DNA from 2 places in the Paenibacillus sp. FSL F4-0097 genome. Region 2 is predicted to be linked to the other one. Evidence: predicted binding sites of a transcription regulator. Region 2 holds the regulator's gene; the other holds the start of a gene.
The links. Region 2 encodes Rex, which represses fermentation and respiration genes when NADH is low (regulators of the CRP and FNR family bind a similar motif). Its sites were predicted from a motif close to TTGTGAAATATTTCACAA; they were not measured.
Positions count from the first base shown of each region.

Region 1: a site for Rex is predicted at 2,303-2,320, ahead of MHH86_RS03470 (flavocytochrome c). Genes of this name have one in related genera too.

Region 1 covers NZ_CP151965.1:788,708-793,194, forward strand. Annotated here, with positions in the region: gene MHH86_RS03470 (flavocytochrome c) at 411-2,201, opposite strand; gene MHH86_RS03475 (sensor histidine kinase) at 2,426-4,060, shown strand; gene MHH86_RS03480 (response regulator) at 4,035-4,487, shown strand, end outside.
Region 2 covers NZ_CP151965.1:4,597,071-4,601,557, reverse strand. Annotated here, with positions in the region: gene dinG (ATP-dependent DNA helicase DinG) at 1-1,484, shown strand, start outside; gene MHH86_RS20625 (redox-sensing transcriptional repressor Rex) at 1,615-2,268, shown strand; gene MHH86_RS20620 (amidohydrolase) at 2,255-3,556, shown strand; gene MHH86_RS20615 (DUF5590 domain-containing protein) at 3,728-4,246, shown strand.

The DNA.
Region 1 (4,487 bases), 3.1 Mb from region 2:
AGTAAATAAATAGGTAGCTTGTATTGCAAGCTACCTATTAAATACTATCCAATTGTTACTTGTAATGCAAGTCAAGATATTATCATTTGAGGAATATGTTTTTTGGAAAGTTACTTTATTTCGTTAATAATAGAACATACTGTAGCAATTGACGAGCGTAGCCCCTAGGCTCCGCTATAAAAAAAATCGTGAAGATCATCGTGGTCACACTTTTGGTCACAGTGCTTATTTTTTTCATGACGATGACACGAATACATAAATAAACCGCCCTGTTCGCAATGTTGCTAACAGGGCGGTTTGCTATGTCATAGAGGGCAGCTTGAAAGTTAGCAGTCAACCGGCACTCTACAAGTTATCTTGCACGTTTTTAAGTCTACCTTATTAATAGAGCAGTTACACAAAAAATAAGATTACTCTGCTACAACTTGTTTGCCTGCAATCCGGCCGAATGTGAAGATATCAGCGATGGCATTACCGCCAAGACGGTTTGCACCATGAATGACCCCTGTTACTTCACCTGCAGCGAACAGCCCAGGGATGACCTCGCCTTTTTCATTCAATACGCGAGTCTTCTCGTCGATCACCAAGCCGCCCATTGTATGGTGAACGGAGGGTACAGCTTTTTCGATGTAGTAAGGGCCTTTTTCAAGAGATTTCAATCCACCGCGATGTTTGAAATCAAGGTCATTACCTGTTTTCGCATAATCATTTACTTTATTAATCGTTTCTTTCAAAGTGTTCACGTCGATTTTGAAGAAATCAGCTGCCTCCTCAATCGTATCGGCTTTAAAGAGCAAGCCTTGTTTAACGAGTTGATCGTATTCGTCTTGATGAACTTCTATCGTTTTACCGATATCCTCAATACCTTGGTTCCATAATTGATACGTATATCCGCCCGTTTGGGCAAGAATTGCTTTAGAAATAACGTCTCGACGTTCTAATTCCTCAACGAAGCGCTTGCCTTCTTGGTTAATCAGGATCGCACCATCGAAGCGGGAATCTGCAACCAGGGAAATAACACCTGTCTCAGGATTACAGATTGGATACGTTTGAATACTCTCCATGTTTGTCAGTTTGGCGCCAATCGTTTCTGCCATAACGATACCGTCACCTGTAGATCCTGGTGTATCGGTAGACATATATTTTTCATCCATTTTAGGGTTATACTTCTTACGCATCTCTACATTGGATCCAAAACCACCGGTAGCGATGATGACGCCTTTGTTCGCATGGAATGTGATCTTGTCGCCAGTACCCGAAGTCGCAGTTACACCTGTTATTTTGCCGCTTTCGTCCTTCAGCAAGGTTTCGGCTTTCATATTCGTTTTGATCGTGATTTGATCAGCGTCTGTTTTGGCTTTTAACTTAGTAATCAATTCAACACCTGTATGACCTACAGGAATCAACGCACGTTTTCTGGAATGGCCTCCAAATTGGAACAGATGATCAGGTAAGAACTCTACCTTGATATCATCGCGCAGCCATTCGGCAGATGCTAGAGCATTGTCGGCAAGAATACGAACCATCTTTGGATCCCCGAGGTTGTCTCCGCCTTTCATCGTATCATCATAGAACAAGTCAGCCGTGTCATCAGTGATGCCAAGAGCACGTTCAACCCAGTTGTCCGGCGCATTCATCTCACCACCGGAGATCAATGTGTTGCCGCCAACAGCTGGCATTTTCTCGAGCAGAACTACATTAGCTCCAGCGCTCTTCGCTTCGATAGCCGCACTAAAGCCAGCACCCCCGGCACCGATGACGACAACATCATAGGTTTGCTCGACTTCTTCTTTGTCTTTGCTTCCACTGACTGCAGCGCCAGCGACAAGGGTAAGTCCAGACTTCGTAATTGCATCTTGAATGGCTTCGAGATATCCTTTGCTTGTAACTGTAGATCCGCTAATGGCATCAACTTTTGCGCTGTTAGTTGCCATGACATCTTGCTTGAGCTGCGTATAAACAGGTTCTGCAAGTACTTCATTTTCCTTATGCTCTGTCACTTTAATGTCAGTGATCTTGTTATCTAATAAGGAGACTTGTACTTTAATATCGCCATGTTTACCTTGCCCAACTCCTTCAAAGACTTGAACTCCGTTTGCATCTGCAGCGGGTTCTGCATCTTTACCGCCGCAGGCAGCAAGCGTGAACATAAGACTGAGGACTAGTAGAATAGATAACAGCTTTTTCGTGTGAGTTCGCATAATATCTCCTTCATTCTGTTGTGAATTGGTTACATACACTAGGGAGAGGAAGATTTGCTAGACAAATCCTTTATCTCTAGCCTAGACATGAATGGTGTTTCATGTGAAAATATGCACAAGACCTATTATAGATTTAGTACAGCATTATGTATTTGCACAGATTAGTGTTTTTTTGTCTTTTTCGGGCATGTAAGAAACGGATATTGTGAAGGGCTATGATTACAATGAAATCAATTCACTTAAAAATTACATTAATCGCAGGAAGCTGCTTCTTGCTGCTGTTTATTGCATTGCTTGTAACAATATATTTGGAGATGAACCATACGGTTGTCCCTTTGAATAAGAATTTAACGCAGCAAGTGGTTAATGCACGCAGCGACCAGATCGATTATTGGTTTAATCAGCGCATCGGTGAGATAGACATGCTTGCTTCTCTAGCTTCGGACCATCATTGGACACGAGATGAATTGCTGCAAGAGATCGATAAGTTCGAGGCGAAGAAGCAAGTAGAGTACGAATCCATACGAGTGGTGGATATTCACGGAAATTCCTGGTCAGCAAAGGACAAGCCTTTTTCGATACTAAACCGACCCTACTATCGAAAACTGCTGAATTCAGATACCAATTATGTGGTGAGCAATCCGATCGTATCCAAAGCGAATGCAGCCGAAATCGTCGTCATTCTTTATCGCGTGAATCCATCGGTGAATGATGAGGTAGCTTATATTGCCGCAGCCGTCTCCGTCAAGAAGATGAGGGAGATTGCTCAAGATGTAATGCTATATGACCAGTCAGGCCAGCTTATCGTCGATTGCAGAGAGCTGGGTGAAGAAGATGGAGCGGAGGAGGCAGCAGATAAGAAGAACATGAGTGTATTTGAGGCTCCAATTCAAAATGTGGAAGGCTGGAAGTTAGTACTCAAAGTACCGAATTCAAGTCTATCGTTAGCGGTGATCAAAACCCAGCGGACTGCATTGCTGGTAGGTGTTCTTATCGGTAGTGCGTTTATCGTCTTTCTGGTGCTGCTTGCTTCTTCCATTATTCGTCCAATTCAGTCGCTTCGCCAGGTAATGGAAAATGTGCAGAACGGCAACCAAACCATACGAGCAGATGTTACGCGCTCGGATGAGATCGGCGATCTTGGACGAAGCTTCAATGACATGCTTGTTCAATTATACGCTGTGGAGCAGGACCGAAAGGAGATGGAACTCAGACTGATTCATGAGCAGATCAAGCCGCACTTTTTATACAACACATTGGATACGATCCAGTGGATGGCAACGGAACATGGAGCAGACAATGTGGTGGAGATGGTGGAAGCGCTTAGCGCGTATTTCCGATTAGGGCTTGGCACAGGCAGTCCCTACATTCTGCTTGATCAGGAGTTGTATCATGTCGAGAGTTATCTTCATATTCAAGGTGTGCGATATGAGGAGATTCTGGACTACGAGCTTCGATATGATGAAAAGCTTGCTCAGTGCCAAGTCGTTCGCTTCATGCTGCAGCCTTTGGTGGAAAATGCGATTTATCACGGGATTAAGCCACTTGGGGATCAAAAGTGCAAAATTTCGATTACAGCATATAAACAGGCCGATTATTTGGTCATTAAGGTTGAAAATAATGGGGTTATGATTCCCGAAGAGAAGCTTGAACAGATGAATCAAGCCCTTCTTGATGATACATATGATCGTTCTGCCACAGGCTTTGGGCTATACAGTGTAAACCATCGCATTCGACTAGCTTACGGAGTGCCATATGGCCTTGCAGTGAAGAGCGAAGATGGCATTACCGTTATGGTCATTCGAATACCTTTGGACGGGGAGTGGAATGAAGATGTGGAAGATTGTCATCGTCGATGATGAAACGATCATTCGCAAAGGCTTGCGACAATACATTGAGGAGAGTCCGTATCTTTTTGAGGTTGCAGGAGAAGCGAAAAGTGCAAACGAAGCATTGAATATGGTGGAGGAAGCCCCACCACATGTATGTCTTGTGGACATCAACATGCCGAATATGAATGGGCTCGATCTGATGAATATATTGCGCGAACGCTGCCCGTCGGTTCTGGTTGTCATCATCAGCGGGTACGATAACTTTGAATATGCGCGTCAAGCCGTGCAACTGCAAGCATTCGATTATGTATTGAAACCTGTGCCGAAGAGTGATCTGAACAAGCTGCTTCATCGGATCGATGAGCATCTTCAGGCAAAATATCCTTTGCATTCACATGAAGGCAGGGTGGATAAAGAGCAGGAGCTTCCCGGGTATACAGGGGATGGAACAGTG
Region 2 (4,487 bases):
TTCCAGCTTACGAGCATCTTGTAATTGATGAAGCACATCATTTAGAAGATGTGGCTGGTAAACATCTTGGCATGCATATGAAGCATTTCACTGTGGCACACACGTTATCGCGACTGTATAAAGATAGCCGAAACGGACAGCTTCCTGCTCTGCGCCAGATCTTACAGTCGTCAGGCAGTGAAGAGGCTTCAGAATGGAGCGGAGTCATCGATCGGATCTACCCGGATCTGCTTACTGTCAAAGAAACCTGGGATGCACTCAGCGACAAGCTGTTCAGCCTTTTGCCGGAACGCAGTGATGCAGCAGCAGGGGAAGCGGGACAACTGGTTATGCGTTTGCTTCCCGCCCGTAAGTCGAAGGATTGGGATGAATTAGTTGCGCTTGAGAACACTATGAATCTGACGTTAAGCGACATCATCCGTAAGGGTGATAAAATGCTTAATGAGATGCGTGACCAGGAAAGCCAATCCTCAGCAGACAGTCTTGTTACTGATATTAGCGGTTTATTTAAGGATTTGGCTTCCATACGTGAGCAAGTAAGATTCTTTATGGGGCTGAATGACGATAATGTAGTATATTGGCTGGAGGCAAATGGAAATTACCGCAGCAAATCACTGCAGATGTATGCCGTCCCTGTGGATGTTAGCAGCCAGCTTAAAGAGTTGTTCTTCGATAAGAAAAAAAGCATCGTGCTTACCTCGGCGACGCTGTCTGTAGATAAATCTTTTCAGTTTATGATTGATAATCTCGGACTTAACGAAGCTGCGGAAGAGGGACGTCTAATGACCTCACTCCTTCCTTCTCCCTTTAAGTATCGCGAGCAGGCGCTTCTAGTTATACCGCGTGATTTTCCTAGTGTGAAGGGCAGTGTGGGCGATGCTCGATTTGTCGATACACTCGTACAGTCGTTAGCAGAAGCTGCCAAAACAACACGTGGGCGGATGCTGGTTCTGTTTACTTCTTATAAAATGCTGCGTCAGGTATATGATCCGCTTAAAGAGGCTTTGGCCTCACAAGAGATTACGGTGCTTGGTCAAGGCGTGGAAGGTGGCAGCCGGAGCAAGCTGATCCGCCGCTTTCAGGACAGTGCAGCATCCGTTCTGCTGGGGACGAGCAGCTTCTGGGAAGGTGTAGATATTCCAGGTGAAGCACTGACTTGCCTGGCCATCGTGAGACTTCCGTTTCAACCGCCGAATCACCCGTTGGCGGAAGCGAAGTCGGAGTTATTGCAGGCTCAGAAGAAGAATCCGTTCATGAAATTGTCTGTTCCTCAAGCGGTTATTCGCTTTAAGCAGGGATTCGGAAGACTGGTTCGCACGGCGCAGGATCGCGGAATAGTTATTGTTTATGATACAAGGGTTATTGAATCTCATTACGGGAAGTATTTCCTTTATTCATTGCCTGGTCCCAAAATGGAGCATATGCTGACTGATCAAATGGTCCCCCGCATAGCGGAATGGCTAGAGGATGGCGGCGCTTCTTAAAATGCTCGTCTTCAGTTTAGCTCCTCCTTATCCTTAAGGGCGGTAAGTTACAGTACCGCCCTTAATAAGGAGAGGTATACGTTTGAATATGGATTTTCACAAGAACATTACTATTTTTAGGAGGAAAAATATGAAATCGGATAAAATATCAGAAGCCGTTGTTCGCAGACTACCTGTGTATTTGCGTTTTTTGAATGATCTCCAGAATCGCGAAATATTAACAGTTTCCTCTCAGGAACTTGGACAAAAGCTTGATCTTAATCCCGCACAGATTCGTAAGGATTTAGCGTATTTTGGTGACTTCGGCAGAAAAGGTATCGGCTATGATGTAACGTATCTTATTGAGAAAATCCGTCATATCCTGAAGCTGGATCAACAGCTTAATGTAGCTTTAGTTGGAGCAGGTAATCTCGGACATGCCTTGTCTAATTACAATGCATATCTCAAAGATACTATGAAAATCACCGCTATATTTGATTCGTACGCTCCTAAGGTTGGACGTAAGATCAACTCCCTTACTGTGCAACCAATGGATGAACTAGGCAGCACGATTCGTGAGCAAGGTATTCGCATTGCCATTATTACCGTACCTGATTCAGAAGCTCAAAATGTAGCAGATATTCTCATTTCTTCTGGGATTGAAGCAATTTTGAACTTTGCCCCTGTGATTCTGAAGACACCACCGAATATCCGGGTGCATGCAGCTGATTTTACAACTGATCTGCAAAGTCTTGCGTATTACTTGCGGGATGGAAAGGAAGAAAGCGAACATGAACAACAATAAAACGATAATTAAGGGCGGGTATTTTCTGACTCCGGGAACGGATGAGCCGGTTCTGAGTGGATATATGACTATTGAAGATGATTTAATCACTTACATAGGAAAAGAAGAGCCTCAGATGGAAGCTGGAGTGCAAGTGGTTGATGGCAGCCGTCTGCTGTTCATGCCTGGACTTGTAAACACACATGGTCATGCGGCGATGTCTTTGCTGCGTGGATATGGAGATGATTTAGCGCTACAAGTGTGGCTTCAGGAGAAGATGTGGCCGATGGAGGAAAAGTTCACCGGTGATGATGTATACTGGGGAACCTCCTTATCTGTATTGGAAATGCTGAAGGGTGGAACTACGACCTTCCTCGATATGTATGATCATATGGACCGAGTAGCTGAGGTAGCTGAGTTATCAGGTATCCGTTCCGTATTGATGCGTGGTGTGATTGGGTTATGTCCAGAGGATGTACAGAATCACAAGCTTGCGGAAGCGATTTCTTTTGCCCGTAACTGGCATGGAAAGGCTGACGGTAGAATTACTACTATGATCTCGCCGCACGCCCCTTATACTTGCCCTCCGGACTTCCTGGTTAAGTTCGTGCAGGCAGCGCATGATCTGGATTTACCGATGCATACGCATATGTCCGAAACGAAACGTGAAGTGGAACAAAATGTGGCGGATTACGGGTTGCGTCCTGTAGCTCACTTAGAGAAGCTTGGAATGTTCACACGTCCCTCGATAGTTGCACATGGTGTTCATTTAAATGATGAAGAGATTGAGATCTTGGCTCGCCATAATGTGGGTGTCTCTCATAATCCGGGCAGTAATTTGAAGCTGGCTAGCGGAGTGGCTCGGGTTACTGATCTTCTAAAAGCTGGTGTGAAGGTGTCTCTTGGCACGGATGGCGCGGCAAGCAACAATAACTTGGATATGTTTGAAGAGATGCGGCTTGCAGCTCTCATTCATAAGGGTGTCAGCGGTGATCCAACGGCTGTTCCAGCTCCAGAAGCTCTACGTATGGCTACAGAATATGGCGCCCAGTCCATCTTTTTAAATAATGTAGGTAGACTTGCTGTTGGGATGAAAGCTGATTTCATTGCAATTGATATAGATCAGCCGCATTTGCTGCCACACACAGATCTGTTGTCTCATGCAGTTTACTCTGCTAGCGCTAAGGATGTTGAGCATGTGTGGGTGAATGGTAAACAGGTCATCAAGCATGGACAATGCTTAACCCTGGATGAGGAAGCTATCCGGCGTAAAGCGCAAGAAGCCTTCGAAGGTTTATTGAAGCGTTAAGTCTGGAGAATAACGAATAAATAATAGGCTGCGACTTTTTGCTTTTAGCAAAAGTTGCGGCCTTTTGTACATTTTAAGGCTGGGAAAGCTAGAAAATTATGAAATTTTGGATAAACACGCGGGTGTGTTATATAATCAAAAAAGATATATTACTAGAAAGGGAGCTGTACCTTGAAGAAAAGGAAAAAATGGATCCTCCTGGGGTCAGTTCTGATTCTGCTCCTGGGGTTTGGACTTATCCAGTTCTATGCCTATATTATGAAAGATCAATGGAACGAGCGGGATATCGCCAAGGATGTTGCCAAAACCAGAGCGGGTCTAACAGAGGTAACCAAAGCACAAAAATCGGTTTGGGATGAAAATGCAGTGTACTGGGTTTTAACAGGAAAAAATGAAGCCGGGACTGCTCTTATGGTCTGGGTCCGCTTTACGGTAGATGGAAAATTTGCTGAAGGCGACGACGCAGTGTTTGCTGAGGAACTAAGTAAAGGAACCTCAGAAGCCCAAATACGCGGCATTATCAAAGCTGATCTTCCGGACATAACGATTGAACGCTTGCTGCCGGGAGTATATAACGGAGAGTATGCTTGGCAGCTTTTTTATAAACAGAGCGGTCGGTATTATTATCAATTTTATCGGTTTTCGGATGGGTCCCGAATGGGTGAAGGTTACAGTTTACCTAAAAGTTAAGCCGAACATAAGGAAATTAAGGGTGGCAATGTAAACAAGCGAACTTATTATAAGTTCGCTTGTTTACATTTATTTGATGTACAAAAGTGATATACTAAGTGATATACTGAATGGGTGGTTATCACCGAATATTCTCTTAAATTCACATACAAAAATAGGCCGATTGATTAAAAATCAAGGCCGATTTTGTCGAAAACGAGGAATATATTTGGTATTGATGGAAATATTTAAAAAATTAAAT